Regions from separate parts of the Brevibacillus sp. FIR094 genome, predicted to be linked through region 1. Evidence: a T-box and tRNA genes for the amino acid it is inferred to sense, from the RefSeq annotation. Region 1 holds a T-box; the other holds one or more tRNA genes.
What was found. A T-box is a leader RNA that pairs with one kind of tRNA and senses whether it is charged. The one in region 1 lies ahead of ileS (isoleucine--tRNA ligase), so its partner is inferred to be a tRNA-Ile.

Region 1 (13,099 bases):
TGAAGCGCTTGGTCGAGCAGTGGGTGGTCTGGATCATCATTGATTTGTTCACGATCTACATGTGGCTGGTAGCGTTTTTGAAGGACGGAAGCGATATCTCGATGCTGGTCATGTGGTCCGCTTATTTGGTGAATGCCATCTACGGATTGATGAACTGGGTTCGGCAATACCGTAAGCAAAGGGAGGAGCAGACATGGGGGGCGTAGGCTTCATTGGCGGCAAATTTTTGCCACTGCATCAAGGACATGTATACGCGATTACACAGGCTGCCTGCCGCTGCGACGAACTGTACGTCGTTCTCTCGCATAGCCCGATTCGTGACCGAAAGCTGTGTGAGGAGGCAGGAATTAAGCCAATTCCCTATGAAGTGCGCTTGAGATGGCTGTCCACGCTGGTCAAGGACATGGAGAATGTTCGAGTGATTGCAGTTGAGGATTGTGCAGATAGTGATGAGAGCTACGATTGGGAGACGGGAGCAGCGGATATCAAGCGCAAGATCGGGAAAAAAATCGATCTGGTTTTCAGCTCCGAGCCCTCCTATGATTCGATTTTTCACCGTTTATACCCGGAGGCAGCGCACATCATTCTCGATGAATCGCGCTGCCAAGTACCAATTTCCGCTACCCGAATCCGCAACGAAGGAGTCTACACCCATTGGCAGCACATTCCTGCTGTTGTTCAACCCTATTTCGTTAAAAAGGTAGTGGTGGTAGGAACAGAGAGCTGCGGGAAATCGACCTTGACCCGTTATCTAGCGAAAATCTACAACACTACGTTTGTCGAGGAGTATGGGCGTACAATCTGCGAAGAGGTCGGGGGGTGCGATACGATTTTGACACCGGAGTATTTTCCGCATATCGCGTACGGCCACAAAATGAAAGAGTACGAAGCGCTCCAGAAAGCCAACAAGCTCTTGTTCATCGATACCGAAGCGATTGTCACCCAGTTTTACTCCGAACTGTACACCGGGCAAACCTTCCCTGTTCTCGACCAGGTTGCCGAAGAGCAAGCATACGATTTGTGGTTGTTCATGGAGCCAGATGTCGCATGGGTGGATGATGGACTGCGTGTGCACGGAGAGGAGCAAGTGCGCCTGCACAATCATGAAAAGCTGCGCCAGATGCTGGATGAGCGGGGAATTACGTACGTGACACTGCGAGGAAATTATGCCGAGAGACTGCAAGGAGCTATGCAGCATGTCGATCAACTGTTGAAGACGACTTCTCAACGAGCTGGAATTGGACTAGACTAAAGTCATAATGATTCTGACAGTAGAAGGGAGCCGTGCTGCATGCAGTCGATCGTACAGCCGCTATCCCCCCTTAGCTTGAAGGAATGGGCAGTCGCCGTCAAAGCACTTGGAGAAGGTGAGCAGATCATCACGATCCGCAAGGGTGGATTATACGAAGAAACACGAGAATTCCGCTTGGAAAACAATCAATTTTATTTGTATCCGACCTATGAGCACCAGAAGCGCGACATGGTAAAGGCAGACTACCAACACCTGTTAGACGCGACCCTCGAAGGCTGGACAATGGACAAGAAGACGGTGACTATCGAATATTTTGCCGAAGTAACTGACGGTGTAGAGCTGATGGACGAAGCCAAGCTGCGTGCGCTTTCGCCCTTCCACATCTGGACGGATAATTTTGCAGATGTGCGTTTGCATTGGAAGAAAAAACATCCACTGCACATTTTGTTCGTGCGAATGTATCGATTAGAGCAGCCGGTAGAAATCCCGATTGACGCTGCTTACCAAGGCTGCAAATCTTGGCATGATCTATTGGTGGACATTCCGCGAGCTGCGTTTACCCCTGTGCTTTCTGACGAGGAGTTCGCAAAGAAAAAAGCTGCGATCATGACCATTCTGCAAAAATAACATTCCATCCCAATCTTGTCTGGAGGGTTCTCATGAAAGCGATCTTGGTAACGGAATTAGGCGGGCCAGAAATGATGAAATATACGGAAGTCGAGATGCCGACCATGTCACCTACACAGGTCCTGATTCGCGTCGAGATGACCAGTGTCAATTTTGCCGATATCAAATCCAGATATGGAAAAAAGGGAGCAGCCAAGCTGCCGTTTATTCCAGGACTCGATGCGACTGGCGTGATCGAACAGGTAGGGACAGAGGTGCAAAGCCTGAAGGTGGGACAACGAGTCATCGCATTTCCAGCCAACGGATCTTACGCCGAGTATATCGTGGCGGATGAGAGCTTGACCTTTGCCCTCCCAGATCAAATCAGCACGGAAACAGCTGCCGCTTGCCCAGTCGTGTCATTTACTTCGTACCAGCTACTGGCGAAGGTTGCCCGCGTTGCCAAAGGGGAAACCGTACTGATTCACGCTGCGGCAGGCGGAATCGGGACGACGGCGATTCAATTAGCCAAGCTGCTCGGAGCAGGACGTGTCATTGGCACAGTTGGTAATGAAGCAAAGGCGGAACTTGTCTCGTCAGCCGGTGCTGACCATGTGATTTGCAATGATCGCGAAGATTTTGTGGAAAAGGTACGTGAGCTGACAGATGGTGCGGGAGCCGACGTCATTTTGGACTCGATTTCCGGAACGGTGAGCGAGCGCAGTCTCGAGTGTCTCGCTTGGTACGGCCGACTCGTCCATTTCGGCAATGCCAGCGGCGAAATCGGCCAGATCAAGACCATCGACCTGCATGCCAGCTGCCGCTCTGTATTAGGCTTCAGCTTTGGTACGACACGTAAGCTGCGCCCACACTTGTTGCAGGATACAGCGAAGCCAGTCTTGGAGTATTTAGCGAATGGCCAGCTCGACATCAAGATCGGTAAGCATTTTGCATTAGAAGAAGCAGCGAGTGCCCATGCGTGGGTCGAGAGCAGGGCGAGCACGGGAAAAGTACTGCTGGATGTGCGTTCGTAATAATGTGGAGCCCTTGCTGACTCACAAGCGGGGGCTTTCTCTTTATCATTTTTGAGAGGTGAATGCTACGCAGTGAAGGGTGAAGATGGTGCAATCAACGGATTTATTTCCTATGTACTCGAAGATCAGGCATGTGAAATCATTTCCCTGGACAGTGTGTTCGAAAACAAAGGAATCGGGACCGCGTTTCTCAATCAAGTAGCGCGGACCGCCAAAGAAAAAGGCTGCCACCGCATGAAGCTCGTCACCACCAACGATAACCTGCACGCCATGGGCTTTTACCAAAAAAGAGGCTATCCTTTTTATTAAAAATCTCTTTTAAAATGCATCGCAGAAGCAATTGCTGTCCGAAAAGCGCAGGTACATGTTTGGAAGGAGACCGCCCGAACATAGTGAGGAAAAAGGCGACTGAAAAACATGTGCCTGCGCTTCCCCCCGACCACCGCGAAATGAAAGCCTCCGGCTTTTTAAAAAGTTTGCCCCCACACAATTGTTGACATTCATAACTGTACGAATTATTATTACAGTACTCTTCGCAAGGAGGCCGTCTGTGACGTGAATAGTGAATTTACCATAGCTGTTCACAGCTTGGCTTTGTTGGCTCATATACCAGAGCATATGGCAAGCAGTGAGCTCATCGCAAAAAATGTATGTACCAATCCTGCCAGAATTCGCAAAATCATGAGCATTCTGCGTAAGAACGGATTTGTGAAGACCAAAGAGGGAATTGGCGGCGGTTATATCCTCGCGTGCGACCCGAATGAGGTCACTTTGGCCGAGATTTATTGCTCGATCTCGAACGGTACGCTGAAACCGCATTGGTGTTCGGGAGATCCGCAAGAAGCGTGTCAGGTTTCTGCGAATATGCACGGAGTTATGGATCAGATTTTTACCGAAGCAGAGATGTACTTTACGAAGTATTTGGAACAAATCACGATCCAGACCGTATTAGATAAAGTCCGTCAAGGATGTCAGGAGAATTCGCAACAGTAACCTTACAAATTTTTAACGTGGAAACTGTAATGATTTCCGTTACAATTAGGAGGTGCACGAGAATGAATCGAGATGAGTTATTGGAAGTCGGAGAATGGGTATTGGGAAAAACCAAATTCGGCGAGTTAGTTCAAGGCTTCGTCGAAACAGATGATTCATTGCGAGGTACCGCGAAAGTTTATGTGGTTCAATGCGACAACGAAGAGACGATCGGCAAGCAGGTGGTGATTCCGAGACAGTGGATGGAACGCATTGCGGTAGGTTCTTTTGATGATGAAGAACACATGCATGATTTGATCGACCTCGCCCTCGCAACCAAAGATAGAGAGTGGTTTATGGACCTGACTGCCAAGGCAAGCACCATGAAACAGGCGTCAGGGAAAGAAGCCCGCAAAACAAGAAGCTCTTCCATTCGCAATCGCTTGGGAACTTCAGCTATTTGGGAGCAATAATTTTTCACTATACAGGAGGAGTACGGAGTATGTCTAACGTGAATCAGAACAGTTGGTTTGAAAAAGGAATGAGCTTTGCCGCGTACAAAGAAAGCATGAACGTCAACAAAGAAGAGCTGTCCCGCGTATACGATCAGCTCACATTTACTAAGGAGGACCTAGCGTTCTTTGGTGATCTCTCCCAGCGCAATTGGAAAGGGATCGTGCTGACCGCAGACTGGTGTGGGGATGCTTCCTTGTGCGTTCCTGTCATTCAGCGAATTGCCGAGGAAAGCAACATCGAATTGCGCTTTCTCATCCGTGACGAAAATCTGGAGTTGATGGATCAATACCTGACCAATGGCACAGCACGTGCGATCCCGATCTTTATTTTCCTCGATCAGGATGGCTACGAGGCAAGAGTTTGGGGCCCGCGCGCTCCAGAAGTACAGGAAATGATTACGACAGCCCGTGCAGGATTGCCGGCTGCAGACGCTCCAGATTTTGAGGAAAAGCAAAAGGAGTTGTACCGCAACTTCAAGCAAAAGATATCTACAGACCCTGCCATTTGGCGTACGGTGATTGAGAGTGTAAAAGCGAAGCTGCAAGGCTAAAGAGAAAAATCTATAGGATAGGAATGGATAAATGAATATGAGTAAACAAGAGAATAGTCAGCGACCGATTCTCTTCCTAATGATCAACATGTTTATTGCGATGCTGGGAATTGGCTTGATTATTCCAATTTTGCCCGAATTTCTTAAAGAGTTCGGCGCGGGTGGCGAGACGGCTGGATACTTGGTGGCGGCCTTTGGTGTGACCCAATTTCTTTTTTCTCCGATTGCGGGGGAATGGTCAGATAAGTACGGTCGAAAAATCATGATTGTATCGGGACTCGTCCTGTTTACGATCTCCAATCTGGTTTTTGCCTTAGCTGAACAGACTTGGGTGCTCTACCTTTCTCGTCTGATCGGCGGAATCGGGGCAGCGGCGATGATTCCGTCCATGCTAGCGTATGTAGCAGACATCACGACAGAGGACAAACGAGGAAAAGGACTAGGGATGCTCGGAGCTGCCATGTCGCTCGGATTTGTTATCGGACCTGGTATTGGCGGATTTTTGGCGGAGCTTGGCTTGCGTATGCCGTTCTACATTTCTGCGGCAGTCGGTGCGGTAGCCACACTCGGTTCCATCTTTTTCTTGTCAGAATCACTTCCGAAGGAAAAGCAGCTCGCGGCACGAAAAGGCAAAGAGAAGCAGGAAAACATCTTCGTACAACTCGGCAAGTCGTTTCAATCGTCGTACTTCATCATGCTGGTGCTGATCTTTACGATGACATTTGGCTTGGCGAACTTTGAAGTCATTTTCCCGCTGTTCGTTGATGCGAAGTTCGCTTATACTCCGCGTGATATTTCCATCATTATCACAGTGGGAGCACTTGCAGGTACGATTGTGCAGGGAGCGCTGATCGGCAAGCTCATTACTCGTTTTGGCGAGAAGAAGCTCATTAACTGGACGTTCTTCATGTCTGCCGTATCGATGGTGCTGATGCTGCTGTCTGGTAACTTCTGGTATATGCTGATTATGACAGTTATCTTCTTTACCCTGACGTCGATTATGCGTCCGGCAATCAACACGCTGATTTCCAAGCGAGCAGGGGACGAACAGGGCTTCGTAGCAGGAATGAACAATGCTTACATGAGTCTGGGAAATATTTTCGGCCCAGCCGTGGCAGGTACGCTGTACGGGGTTCATTTGAATGCACCGTATTTGTTCGGAGCGATTATCCTGATTCTCAGCTTGTTCTTGTCGCAGGTGGAAAGCCGTCGCAGCGTGAAGCGCGTCGCAGTCTAACCCTTGACATTTTTTTGAAACCAGTGTAAAAAGTAAGGTAATAAACAAAACACCAACACCAACAAATTCATTGACGAGAAAGAGTAAGCTAATCCCCTTGTTCCCCAGAGAGTTGGCCCTAGTGCTGAAAGCCAACGTTCAAGACTTAGCGGAAAATCCTCTCCGAGAAGGAAAGCTGAAGCATCTGGAGTAAGCTGACCCGGAATCCCACCGTTACAAGGGACGCGTATGATGGTACGTAGTAGAGGTGCCGGAAAATCATGATTACATGAGCTTTTCGGAACAAGGGTGGTATCGCGAGATCAAATCTCGTCCCTTAGGGGGCGGGATTTTTTTGCGTTCTATGAACCTACACTTCTACGCACACTACAAGAAGAAGGAGTGTACATGATGAGGAAAGTAGACGTAAAAGAAAAAGCAAGAACGCGAGAGTTACGCGTTTTGGATCAGTGGAGGAAAGAGGATACATTCCGCAAGTCGATGGACAATCGGTTGGGAAAGCCTAATTTCGTCTTTTATGAAGGCCCTCCGACCGCCAACGGACAGCCGCATATCGGTCATGTGCTCGGACGGGTCATCAAGGATTTCATTGGACGTTACAAAACGATGTCCGGTTACCGTGTCGTCCGCAAAGCAGGCTGGGATACACACGGTCTTCCGGTAGAGCTTGGGGTGGAGAAGCGACTTGGTATTTCCGGTAAGCAGGAGATCGAAAACTACGGAGTGGCCAAGTTCATCGAGGAGTGCAAAAATAGCGTATTTGAGTACGAAAAACAATGGCGTGAGCTGACGGAAGGGATCGCTTATTGGACAGATATGGAGCATCCATATGTGACGTTGACCAACGATTACATCGAAAGCGTCTGGCACATCCTTTCAGAAATTCATAAAAAAGAACTGCTGTACAAAGGACATCGTGTCAGTCCGTATTGTCCGGATTGCCAGACGACGCTCAGCTCCCATGAAGTGGCGCAAGGCTATGAAGACGTGAAGGACTTGAGTGCGACGGTTAAATTCAAAAGCAAGACAAGCGATGACATCTTTCTCGCGTGGACGACGACACCATGGACACTTCCAGCCAACGTGGCTTTGGCTGTTAACAAAGAGCTCGATTACGTGCGGGTCAAGCACAAGGATGAAGTGTATGTCGTAGCAAAAAATCTCGCGGAGAAAGTGTTCAAAGAAGACTACGAGGTTTTGTCCAACCACAAAGGTACAGAATTCGTCGGTACCCAGTATGAGCCGCCTTTTGGCTATATCAAGGTAAACCATGGGCATATCGTCGTCGATGCGGACTATGTCAGTGATACGAGCGGAACTGGCATCGTGCATACTGCACCAGCGCACGGGGAGGATGATTATCGCACAACCCGTCAGCATGGACTTGATTTCGTGAACGTCGTGAATTTGGCTGGACGATATACCGATCAAATCTCGGATTTCGCGGGCCGCTTCGTAAAGGATTGCGACGTCGATATCGTAAAAGACTTGTCGCATCGCGGACTGCTGTTTTCCAAGGAGCGCTACGAACATAGCTATCCGTTTTGCTGGCGCTGCAAATCGCCGCTGCTCTACTACGCAATGGAGAGCTGGTTCATCAAAACGACAGCGATTAAGGATCAGCTGATCGAAAACAATAGCAAGATCGACTGGTATCCGGGCCACTTGCGCGAAGGTCGCTTTGGGAAATTTCTCGAAGAACTTGTAGACTGGAATATCAGCCGCAATCGGTATTGGGGGACGCCGCTCAATCTATGGCTTTGTCAGGAGTGTGGCTGCGAATATGCGCCAGGCAGTGTAAAAGAGCTGCGCGAGAAATCTGTGGCACCACTCGACGAGAGTCTGGAGCTACACAAGCCGTTTGTGGATGAGGTGAAGCTGCGTTGCTCCTGCGGCGGTACGATGGAGCGAACGCCTGAGGTCATTGATGTGTGGTTCGACAGCGGTTCGATGCCGTTTGCTCAGTACCATCATCCATTCGGCGACGAAAAGGTATTCCAGGAGCAGTATCCTGCGGACATCATTTCGGAAGGAATCGATCAGACACGGGGCTGGTTCTTTAGCTTGTTGGCAGTTTCTACTCTGTATAACGGAAAAGCTCCTTACAAGGCGGTCATCTCTACCGGTCATGTTTTGGATGAACACGGTCAAAAGATGTCCAAAAGCAAAGGAAACGGGATCGATCCGTGGGAGGTTATCGAGGAGTTCGGAGCAGATGCGTTCCGGTGGGCGCTCTTGTCTGACAGTGCGCCGTGGAGTAGCAAGCGGTTCTCCAAGCGGATCGTCGCCGAGGCGAAGTACAAAGTGATCGATACGATCCATAACACGCATGCTTTTTATTCGTTATACGCCTTGATCGATTCGTTCAAACCAGAGGAGTATCTGCCGCAAGCGCCTGTAAACGAATTGGATCGTTGGATACTTTCCCGCTTGAATACCACCTTGCAGCACGTAGTCAAAGGTCTGGAAACCTACGATTTCATGAATCCAGCGGGGCATATCGAAGCATTTGTCGACGAGCTGAGCAACTGGTACATCCGTCGTTCGAGGGATCGTTTCTGGAGTAGTGGGATGACACCTGACAAAGTGTCTGCTTACCAGACGCTACGGGGAGTGCTACTGACGCTGGCGAAGATGATCGCACCATACGCGCCGCTGATTGCTGAAGATATGTATGGCAATCTGGGGGGAGAAGGCAGTGTTCATTTGACAGACTATCCGAAGGTGAACACAGAAGCAATCGACGAAACCCTTGAGCGGGACATGGAAACGGCTCGACACATCGTGGAGCTGGCGCGAAATGTCCGCAACGAAACCGGACTCAAGACCAGACAGCCTCTGTCCGAGCTGATCGTATCGATGGAGCAGCCATTTAATCTCGAGCGTTTTGCTGGCATTATCCAAGACGAGATCAATGTCAAAAACATTCGGGTGGAGCAAAGCGATAGCAGCTTTGTGACGTATCATTTCAAGCTCAACCTGAAGATAGCTGGGAAAAAATACGGCAAGCTCGTTGGGGCAATCCAAGAATTTTTAAAAGCATTGAATGCTGCCGATGCAGAGAAAGCTATGGACAATGGCTACTTGGATGTGGTTGTCGCAGGTGAGAGTGTGCGGCTTACGCTAGATGAGCTGCTCGTGGAAAAGCAAGGAAAGCAAGGCTTCGCTTCTGCATCCGGCTATCAACTCCACGTGGCTTTGAATACAACGCTTACAGAAGAGCTTGAGCAAGAAGGCTTGGTTCGTGAAGTCATCCGTGTCATTCAGGATGCACGCAAAAAGCTGGATTTGCCTATCGATAAGCGTGTCCAGCTCACACTGGATGTGGACGATGAGCTACGAGCAGCTTTGGAGCGATTTGATCATGTTTTGCGTGAGAGTGTACTCGTTTCGGGCGTGTCCTTTGCGAAAGTAGCAGACATGGAGACCGTTTCGTTCGGAGATAAAACATTTAGTTTGCACATTGGGTAACGAAGCAGTTGGATAAATAACAGCTAGGGAACATGGTTGGTACACCGGTTCCCTAGCTGTTTTCTTTTCATGTCGTATTAACGCAGTATCAGTCATGTAATATCTCTGAATCAAACTAAACGACTTCATAATCAACCGCAACTAAAAATCTCTAACCAACGGGGAATCCCAGAATCAGCTGTCAATCTGAGCCATTCAGGAGGAATGTTCAGACAAATGGAGAAAGGGGTAGAGGCACGAAGACGAACATTCACCAGGAAGCGAGGAAATGCAGATGGACCAAGTGAAATGGAACGTTGGGGTTATTGGCGCAGGCGTCATGGGCGAGCGTATGATGAACGCGATCCGTACCCACGAAAAATTTCGAGTAGCCGCAGTAAGTGATGTATCTGCGGAAAGAGCACAGGAGGCCGCGCAAAAGTCCGGCGATGTGCCTTGGTACACAGATTATAAGGAATTATTGAAAAAAGTAGAGCTGGACGTCATCTATTTGGCTGTCCCTCCCAAATTCCATCACGCAATTGCGCTGGATGTACTGGCGCACAAAAAGCATTTGCTCTGCGAAAAGCCGTTGGCCAATTCGTTGACAGAAGCGCAAGAAATGCTGGAAGCAGCAAATGACGCAGGGGTTGTCCATGCGATGAACTTCCCGCTCTACTATCAAGGCGTTTTTCCTGAGCTCTCCCGCAGACTCGAAGAAATCGGAGACATCTGCCGCATCGATATCCTGACGCATTTTCACCAGTGGCCGCGTCCATGGCAGCAAACTCCTTGGCTGGCTGGTCGTGAGCAAGGCGGTTTCATCCGTGAAGTGCTCCCTCATTTCACTCACCTGACTTACGAGCTCTTCGGAGACCTGCATGTAGTCCGGTCAGAGGTAGATTATCCAGCAGATCATGACCTATGCGAGACAGGTGTATCGGCCTTCCTGCGTCTGACAGATGGTACTCCGGTTACGATCAATGGCTTAGCCGGTATCGCGCATGAGGAGCATCTGGATTATCGCGTGTACGGGTCAAAAGGAACGTTGAGTGTCGTGAACTGGAGCAATCTGTTTGTGGGTGGACACGGCGAAACGCTCGTTCCGGCTGAAGTTCCACAGCAAGACCGTCTCTCCCTGCTGTTGGATGAACTGTCCATAGCGATTAAAGGTGGAGATGCCAGACTGGTTACGTTTGAGACAGGCGTGAAAGTACAGCAAGTGCTGGAAGCATTGCTTGGACATGAAAAAGTACACTACATCAAATAGAAATTAGCAGGAAAAGTCCACGAAAAAAGAGCAGGTAGGCAGGGGGATCACATCCTGGCGACTGCTCTTTTCTGTTTGTGAACTCCACCCCAGGGAGATTTTCCGCTGCTGGAACGCCTGCTTCCACTAATTCGACGCGCTTTGGCAATTACGAGACCCAGATTTTGCTCCAGGCCTTCCCGCAATGGATGAACAAAAAGGGATTGACGTATAGTGATTTGGTGCCATATTATATGGTCAGAAACTAAAATGGAAGGCAGGTGAATCTTCGTCAATGTTTATTTTTAGTGATCTTGCTTCGGACATTCTTTTAAAAGAAATGCAGCATGAACTAACAGAAGATGATATTTCCGGGGCAGAAACATGGCTGTACCTCATAAAAACTTTTAACGACATGTACAATTCCATGGGGAAGTACCTTGCCAAATACAATTTTTCGCAGGCAAAGCTCAATTTGCTGATACTGTTGTACACCAATCAGCAGATTCGAGAAGAAGAACTGACGCCATCCGAATTGGCAGAGCGAGCGAACGTGACGAGAGGGACCATTACCGGTCTTTTGGATGGCCTGGAGCGAGAGGGCTATGTCCAGAGGCGCAATCATCCGCATGATCGCAGGAAAATCACGATCTATCTTACGGAGACTGGCAGGAACCTGTTGTTTTCCATTTTGCCAGAGCAGCTGGTACGGATAACTACAGTATTGGCAGAAACTACAGCAGAAGAGAGAAAAATATTGATTGGGCTGCTCGGAAAAATCCAGACAGGGATAACTCGGTTAGAGTAATCCTTTTTTTGTAGAAGTAGTTTGGTGGTCAACTTTATACCGCCAAATCATTTATTTGACGACAATAGACGAGCTTTCGTGTGGAGGGTTTGGAATGAAAAGAAATCTGGTTTTAGTTGGTGTTTTGGTCATTTGCCTGATCGGAGGCGGACTTTTGCTGAATACGAACGGCACAGATGCGGTTAGTGTGGCGGCCACGCAAAAAGAGAGTATTTTGACGGCAGAGCAGGTGAATGTTTCTTTTCAACAAGTAGGAGGCCGTGTCACACAAGTAGGAGGCCGTGTCACACAAGTAGAGGTGCTGGAAGAACAGCGAGTGAAAAAAGGAGACGTGCTCATGCACCTCGATTCAACCGATCTGGATTTGCAAATCGCCAAAGCCCAGAAGGATTTGGAGCAGATGGACGTCAAAATCAAGCAAATCCAGGATTCTGTGCGAAATGGCGGGCATAAAGTATCGACTCAGGAGCTTCAAGCAAAATTGGGGGTCGAGTCTGCAGTAACCAGCCAGCAGCAGATAAACAAAGGGGCGCGGGATGAGGATGTACACCGCCAAGAAATTGTTGTGACAGATGCGCGCAAATCATTAGAAAATGCACAGCTAACATTTGATCGGACGAAAAAGCTGTTTGACGAGGGAGCGGTGGCAAAGGCAAGTCTGGACAGTGCAGAGACAGCCCTATCCACATTTCAGAATGCATTAGCCCAGCAAGAAGAGGTGTTGAAAAAACTCAAGGCAGGGGCTACTGCCGAAGAAAGAAAGCAAGCCAGCATCGCTGCGGAAAAGGCGAAAACCGTGCTTTCGCAAGTGGAGCAGGCTCGCGATGATTTGACGAATAACGCGATGAATGCAGATATTTTGCAAAAGCAAAAAGAAGCGGCTGAAATTCAGTTGAAAACGCTGCAGACACAGCGGGAGCGATTGACATTGAAAGCACCGCAAGACGGCAAAGCAATCAAGGTAGTGCCGAAAGTCGGAGAGAACGTGGCAATAGGGGGTACGGTGGTTCTGCTGGAGACGGACAACCTTTTCTACGACATCTACGTTTCCGAGACACAAGTGCCGAGTTTCAAGGTCGGAGCGCAGGTGACAGGACATGTCCTAGCCCTAAACCACGATCTTACAGGAGATGTGCGATTCATTACGGCTGCACCGCAATTTGCCAATCTGCGAATGAGCAGGGAGAAAGGACAGGCGGACCTGAGCTCTTTCCAGGTGCGGGTCTACGTAAAAAGAGCGGACGATCTCCTGCCGGGCATGACAGTGGAGGTGAAAACGGATGAAATCGCTGCGCGATGAATTTTCGCATATATGGAAAGGAAAATTTATCACGCTTGCCCTCATTGTTCCGCTGATCGTCGCGGTCGTGTTCGGCTATATTTTCAGCAACAACCAGATTACGGAGGGAAAACTGGCTGTCATCG
Region 2 (7,084 bases), on a different contig from region 1:
CTCTGGGCAAGCAAAAGGTAAGCGGCACAAGTCAACAAGCAAGCAACGACGATGGTTCCGCCTTTCCGAGGGGAAAAAGTCCGACGAGAATGATCGGCTGTTGTGGGAATGACAGAATCGGTCCCCCATTTTCCTCCGAAGGCCCAATAAAAATGGAGCAAGGATACTAAGACTAAGAACAAAGCAGATGAGATAGGAAAAACATGCATCATGGGAATGCCTCCTACTGATTCGTAATGATTTTTGTGAAGATACGCGTCCGTATGTTTTGGGTAAAAAAATCCCTGCGCAGTATAGTCTGTCAGGCAGAGAGGGTTAATCAAATCCAAGTCATAAAATGATGCAAGGGCTCGGACATATCAAAAGGCGCTTCTAGCTCTCTGCGCACGAGCCAACCAATATAGAGGAGGTATGCGAGTTGAGCGCGTGCCATTGCATCAGCGGGAGCCAGCCCTTTTTTCTCATACAAAGAGGCAACGAAGTCGATCCTACGCTTCTCGATTTCCACGAGACGTTTGCAAAGGGCAGGATTTTGCTTCGCCCAGTTGTACATAGCGGCTTCGATTTTTCGCTCGCTACTAAAAACGCTCGACAACAACTGTTCCAGCGACATACTGTCCGCGTGTGGCGCTCGAATGATCCGCTCAGTCGCATGCTCCTCCCAATAATCGATCATGGAGTCCAGTAGCGCTTGACGATCTGGAAAGTGATGATAAAAGCTCCCTTTACTGATCTTCAGCTTTCTGGCGAGAGGTTCCACACGAACAGCGTCAATGCCTGCTTCAGCCAACATCTCGAGCCCTGCCCGAATCCAATCTTCACGTACGTATTGCATGGTTCACCTCAAAAGATACGGTATCGTATGTTTCTGGTTCCATGTTATTCCACCGGGTGTGAAGTGTCAAGAAGCATTGAATTGTGTATGGAGAAAGTAGCAGAGGGCTAAGGTGATCTCGGGTACCAATGAAAAACAACCTCGCTTCGCATGATGATCATAGCGAAAACGAGGTTGTTTTTCTATCTGAGGGAATGGAGCTACACGTAGCTTCTGTTATTCGCGAATGGATTTGACCATCGCAATATGCTCGATACCCGCATCATCAAATAAGTCGCCAAAAGGCTCATAGCCGAGCTTTTCATAAAACCGTTGGGCTTGCGTCTGCGCGTTCAGCTTCAGGCTGTCATACCCGTGTTGTTTGGCCAGCTCTTCTATCGCGAGCATGATTTGGCGGCCGAGCCCAGTACCGCGTTCTGTTTTGGCAACCGCCACCCGTTCAATTTTTCCCACCCCAGGTGCGTAGTTACGAACACGGCTTGCGCCCACTGGCTTTCCATCGCGGTAGGCCACAAAATGAATCGTTCCGCCATGCAGTGTGTCGTGCTCATCTATTTCCAACTCTTCCGGTACTTCCTGTTCCTCGATGAAAACGGCTCGGCGTACGGACAGGGCATCCGCCAATTCTTGTTCAGTGGTGACTCGTTGGATCTGGTAGGTTTGCAGGTTCATCGGTATTCGTCCTTTGTTAGAAAATATCCCTCCCTACGACGGATACGCAGGGAGGGTTGATGATTGAGGAAAGGTTGTTTATTTTTTGAGAAGGAAAGTCTGGTAAACGCTCCAGATGCCATCCTCGAGTTGATAAACCAAGTGGAAGCGATCAATCTCGCTGTTCAGGTCAATTTTTGCCATGCTCAGTTGACCGGTTACATCCCGCAGCTCATCGTCGGACAGGTCGCGCCCGATGGTCAGATGCGGTACGTATGCGTAGGTTTCTTTTTCATTCACACACTGATTGGCAATCTTTAAATGCAGCTCGTTAAATGGTTCTTTGTTTTGCACAGCCAAATAGATCACGTTGTTGGTAGGGTGGAAAGAAGATACCCGATGGAAATGAGCCGAAAAGCTGTCGGTAGAGGAGGCAACCTGCTCCAGATGGCTCACCAGCTCAGGAAGCTTGGCTTCGTCCAGCTCAAAGGCTTCCTTCAAACGGATATACGGAGGAACCAAAGCATAGCCTGGGTCATAACGTTTCCGGTAAGAGTTCGCTACTTCTTGCACCTTGCTAGATGGGAATATTACGATACTGTACATCATCAGAACCACTCCTCCTTACTATCTATCATGCTCTACAAGATATTATTTTAACAGAAAATTCTTCATTTGTGTAATGTTAAGCGTGGGTCTGTATATTCCTTGTGTCAAAGGAAAGACTGTGTAGTGCAAGGAGGTGCCGCACTGCATGTATACGGCAATGATGATCACATTCATTTTTCTGGTTCTGCTTCTACTGTCTGTGCTGACCTTCACGATCTTGACTGCGATACGAAAAGGAGAATTCGAAGAAGCACTCGTATCGACTATTAAGGATGAAGGTCCACAAGAAGAACAGCCACGGTAAGTTTACCCGTAAAGCGTCTTAAGCATACGCGGTAGATTGCGCTGCCAGTGGCCCCACGTATGGTCACCCTCAAACGTTTCATAAACGAGGGTGGCTTTTTTCGTGCCCAAAATCTCGCGCAGTTCTTCATTGGCCGCTAGAAGATTCAATGTGCCACGACCCGTGCTTACTGCCGTTTCCTCCGTCCCGATCTCCAAATAAATGGTTTGCGGTACGGAAAAGTCAGCGTCAGCTATCAGACGATTTAACTTTGCGTCCATGGCAATCGACTGGCAGGCAACTTGTCCAAACGTATGTGGATAGTGAAGAGCAGTAAAAAGAGAGACAACCCCGCCCAATGACTCGCCAAGAAGTGTTCGTGCGTTTCCCAAAGGATGTGTAGAGTAATGCGTATCGACATAGCTCACGACTTCATCGGCGAGGAAGCGACGGTAGGCCATATGCTCCTTGCCATCCGGATGATAACGGTCATTCCGTTTACTTTTCTCGACAGGGAGAAAGACAGCGATGATATCAGGCAATTCTTTGTCCTGGTTCAATTGATCCAGCAAAGAAGCCATCCTGCCCATTGCCAAGTAATCTTCTCCATCTTGTACGTAGAGGACTGGATACGAATAGAGTGGCGAGTAGCGTTGGGGTGTGTAGACAACCAGCTTTTCCGGCGTCCCCAAATGCCGGCTTTCCAAGATGATTTCCTCAAGGGCCACTACGGTGTCCTCCTTATTTGGATATTCCTTTCATTATACAGGAGCGAGCGGGCATGCCCAACAGTTTGGGTGCAGGGTCAGTCAGGCTGTGGGCGAAAGATTGTCGCAATTTGGCCAGCGTGTGATACTATGGTAGGAAACGACTTCACTCGATTTGTGGAAGGGGTTGTCTCTTATATGAAGAAGCAAGTACACAGCATCGAAGTCAGAAACGCTGCTCTCGCACGTTTGGCAGAACGCGGAGTGACGCTGGATGATATCGCAGAGATCGTCTATCTCATGCAGTCACCATACCATCCAGATCTCACAATGGCGCAGTGCATCGAGAGCGTGAAAGCGGTCTTGGAAAAAAGGGAAATGCAGCACGCCATCCTGGTTGGCGTTGAGTTGGATACGTTAGCAGAGAAGGGCCTCTTGTCCGAGCCGCTCCAATCCATCATCGCAGCAGATGAAGGACTGTTCGGATGCGACGAAACATTGGCACTAGGCTCCGTATTTGGATATGGAAGTATCGCGGTGACCACCTTTGGACATTTGGATAAGCACAAGGTCGGGGTGATTAAAAGGCTGGATACCAAGTCGGCAGAGGGACGTGTTCACACATTTTTGGACGACCTCGTGGCGAGTGTGGCAGCCAATGCATCTAGCCGCATGGCACATCGGATGAGAGATGAGCAGGAGGCGGAGTTGACACGAAGTGAGGCGTTGAAGCAACAGGAAGCGGAGCTACGTGTCGAGGAGAAAGGGAAAGGGACGGAGCAGGCGGGGTAGGCTAGGGTTGCGATGAGGGAGTTTGTTTCGATCGTTACCTAATTATCTTGTTTGTTGTTGTAACCTTTAGTGGATAGTCTTTTGTCTGGCTGAGCCAATTCTTCACGGGTGTAGCTCATGTGCTTGATGGCGTCATGTTTGATGTGATGCCATCAAGTAGGTAATCCCCTGTTTTGTAGGGGATGTGGGCAGCAGCGGTGAGGAATGGCTTTTTTGTTGGGGGCTTGGGTAAGCACATATAGCTGAAACGAGATGGTCTTGGCTTTTTGCAAGGTAAAAGCAAGACTGATATCACTGGGTTTCTTAGTGTTCTTTTGGTACGAGTGAAAATTTTTACAAGAAATTATTCATTTCCTCTTGAAATCCATTTTACGATGCTGTATAGTAATAAATGTGATCGACGTCCGATACGATTCGGGCCCTTAGCTCAGTTGGTCAGAGCGGTCGGCTCATAACCGATTGGTCGTAGGTTCGAGTCCTACAGGGCCCACCATTAAACGATCACACACATATCCCATGATCCGGTAGCTCAGTTGGGAGAGCACCATCTTGACAGGGTGGGGGTCGCTGGTTCGAACCCAGTCCGGATCACCATATATCGAATGCTGAAACCCTTGGTAATCAAGGGTTTTTTTTATTTTATGCACCTGATTCATTCGCGTCAACAAGTCCAAAAAACAGAGTTGTTGACGGATTGTTGACGGAATCAATCAGACTTGTTTCTTGGATTTAGTTACTGGGGAATCAAAAAGCGAATCAAAATGCTTCGCTGCTTCTTGATCAGCTGAGCGCAGGGCATGACCATATACGTTCATTGTCGTTAAGATATTTGAATGTCCAAGCCGTTCAGAAATGATCTTTGCATGAACGCCTTTTTAATGAGCAGTGTAGCCGAGGTATGGCGCAGATCGTGGAAACGAATATATTTGAGGTTGTGTCTCTTTGTAAATCGGCTCCACCATGTTATGGATACAGTGGTTTTCCGTTCATGCTTGAAAAAACAAATAAGCGTTCCCCTTCTTCCCATAATTCTTCACTTTGCATCCGAGTCTTAGCTGATTGCACTTTAAGGGCCATAACCTCTGGAATAAGGGATGGCGGGATGGATACTTTCCGTTTAGAATTTTTGGTTTTCGGATCTAAGATTTTATTACCAACATCCTTCACATAAGTTAAGGATTGTCTAACGTCGATTGTTCCAACCCCGTCGTCTATTTCGATGTGTTTCCATTTCAGACCTAGTAACTCGCACCGTAGACTACAATGATACGCTCGGTGTTGAAGGCTAGTGGAATACTCATCCACAGAATAAGGATAAACCTGTGAATACCAAACTCGATAAAGAATCAGCAGAAAAAGTGATCGGAGTCCTTGGTGCACTTTGGACAGCCAGCCCGGACCCCAAAGTAAGGGATGCGGCTCATTATGCGGCGAAGGCATTCCGTGATGCAGTAGGCATTTCTAAATAGTGGCACAGCCCTCCTTCGGATACATAGTCTGGGGGAGGGCTGTTTTAATTATTTGTCATATAGCTTAAGTAAAATAAATATTAAAACCCAAAATATACCTCCTAGTATTATGTTGCTACCTCCTCCAAAGAATAATCCGGTAAAGAGTCCTAAAACAACTATTATAAATATTTCTAATAATTTGAACATCGTTATTCATCTTCCTTTTTTAGAATTTGACGTATATAATAACACAGAACAAAAATGGAAAAAGGTGGGAATAATATGAAGAAGTTGGCATCTTTCTTGTGTGTCTGCCTTGCTACAACATTAGTGTTAACTCCTGGGATAAGTCACAATGTATTGGCAAAAGAACGCTTGAAAAAACTAGAAATAGTTGAGATCGCATTAGATGACTCTCGTTCCTCGCGATCGTTAAAAGCGTTGAATAATAATGATAGCGAAGAAACTTATTACTTCATCCATAATGAAGGTGAAGAAATAGATCCCAAAGATATAAAGGAATATATAAAGACTGAACTCAAAATAAATCGCTCGTCTGAAGACGAAGGAGCTGCACCAAAACTGATGGGTGTAGGTGTTTATAAACAAGATGGCACTAGACACGTTGATTACATCTTTGATCAACTAGATGAAGTCCCTTTAGAAGAAATTCGTGAAGAAATTGAAGAAAAAGTTGAACTTGCTGAAAATGAAGGTGCAAGGAATATTATATCATTAAATGCTTCTGCGAGTTCTGATGATGATACATATTCCGATTCTTACACGTATAGAGTGAGAGATGATAATCGAAATGAAATCGCGGGTGTTTATACCAGCAATGTAGACTATATAAGAAAGGGTACATCAACATTAAAGGGAGAGAAAGTCTCTGTTTGGGATGTTAAGTTTTTCAATCAAACAGAACCAAGAAATAATTACCAAACTCGAGAATTAGCAATGAGATATAGACATAGTGGTAGTGATGCTGACGAACAGACAATTCGCTCATATGGGCCATATACAACTGACACTGACTCATCTGCTTCTGTTGGATTATCAGGTTTAGTTCCTTCTGTGAGTTGGACTTTCAACACTAAATCAGCAAGTATTAAGGATGAATCAAGCTTATCCGATAATTATACGAAGTGGATTGTCGATTTTAAGTTAGGAACGAGGACAGCAAAAAGTAACTTTGTATATGAACCAGGTGTTCGTGTAACAAATAACGATGCAGGGATAGTTTTTAAGCATAACCATTATGTTAATTACTACAGAAATCTTGATTCTCAAGCAAAACTAAACACGGGCACCATTGAATTAATATTAACAGACTTGTAATAATTACAATAGCAAACAACCCGCCAGGCTTAACATCTTGGCGGGTTGTTCTCTTACACAAGCAGCTTGGCTAAAATACTTTTAAATTCCGCGATATCAAAATGAACCTGGTCGAAAGTCTCTATCTGATTGTTCTTTACATAGTGGCTCTGGCACATGATAAGTTTGTTATAGCTTATGATGGCAACAGTCCTTCGGGAAGTGTTTTTACATTCATCTACTTTGTCGAAAATTTTACGGAGGTTGCGATTCTCTCTTTCTCCCTTGTTATTTCCTCCAACTTTTTAAAGATTATCGTATCTCCCTTAGTTTACCAATTGTTGTATTGTCAGAAGGAAAATCAGAATAACCATGCAACCACGAACTCTAAACTGCTTACGCTGAAAATTTTCTTTAACTACTTGTAATACAATGAAAT

Region 2: it has a tRNA-Ile gene. The T-box ahead of ileS (isoleucine--tRNA ligase) is inferred to sense a tRNA for this amino acid. The anticodon was not compared.

Annotation. Positions count from the first base shown of each region.
Region 1 covers NZ_JBEAES010000013.1:6,139-19,237, forward strand. The annotation lists gene pnuC (nicotinamide riboside transporter PnuC) at 1-206, shown strand, start outside; gene nadR (multifunctional transcriptional regulator/nicotinamide-nucleotide adenylyltransferase/ribosylnicotinamide kinase NadR) at 194-1,252, shown strand; gene ACQ5DJ_RS13385 (DUF1802 family protein) at 1,292-1,879, shown strand; gene ACQ5DJ_RS13390 (quinone oxidoreductase family protein) at 1,912-2,892, shown strand; gene ACQ5DJ_RS13395 (GNAT family N-acetyltransferase) at 2,965-3,201, shown strand; gene ACQ5DJ_RS13400 (RrF2 family transcriptional regulator) at 3,448-3,885, shown strand; gene ACQ5DJ_RS13405 (IDEAL domain-containing protein) at 3,948-4,337, shown strand; gene ACQ5DJ_RS13410 (thioredoxin family protein) at 4,367-4,930, shown strand; gene ACQ5DJ_RS13415 (MFS transporter) at 4,962-6,167, shown strand; T-box leader at 6,229-6,487, shown strand; gene ileS (isoleucine--tRNA ligase) at 6,558-9,638, shown strand; gene ACQ5DJ_RS13425 (Gfo/Idh/MocA family protein) at 9,913-10,887, shown strand; gene ACQ5DJ_RS13430 (MarR family winged helix-turn-helix transcriptional regulator) at 11,162-11,674, shown strand; gene ACQ5DJ_RS13435 (HlyD family secretion protein) at 11,769-12,974, shown strand; gene ACQ5DJ_RS13440 (ABC transporter permease) at 12,955-13,099, shown strand, end outside.
Region 2 covers NZ_JBEAES010000022.1:98,242-105,325, reverse strand. The annotation lists gene ACQ5DJ_RS19640 (DUF3995 domain-containing protein) at 1-212, opposite strand, end outside; gene ACQ5DJ_RS19635 (TetR/AcrR family transcriptional regulator) at 320-835, opposite strand; gene ACQ5DJ_RS19630 (GNAT family N-acetyltransferase) at 1,052-1,507, opposite strand; gene ACQ5DJ_RS19625 (YjcG family protein) at 1,586-2,095, opposite strand; gene ACQ5DJ_RS19620 (hypothetical protein) at 2,241-2,399, shown strand; gene ACQ5DJ_RS19615 (alpha/beta hydrolase) at 2,402-3,106, opposite strand; gene ACQ5DJ_RS19610 (phosphatidylglycerophosphatase A family protein) at 3,284-3,877, shown strand; tRNA gene ACQ5DJ_RS19605 (tRNA-Ile) at 4,294-4,370, shown strand; tRNA gene ACQ5DJ_RS19600 (tRNA-Val) at 4,396-4,471, shown strand; gene ACQ5DJ_RS19595 (hypothetical protein) at 5,200-5,346, shown strand; gene ACQ5DJ_RS19590 (hypothetical protein) at 5,611-6,666, shown strand.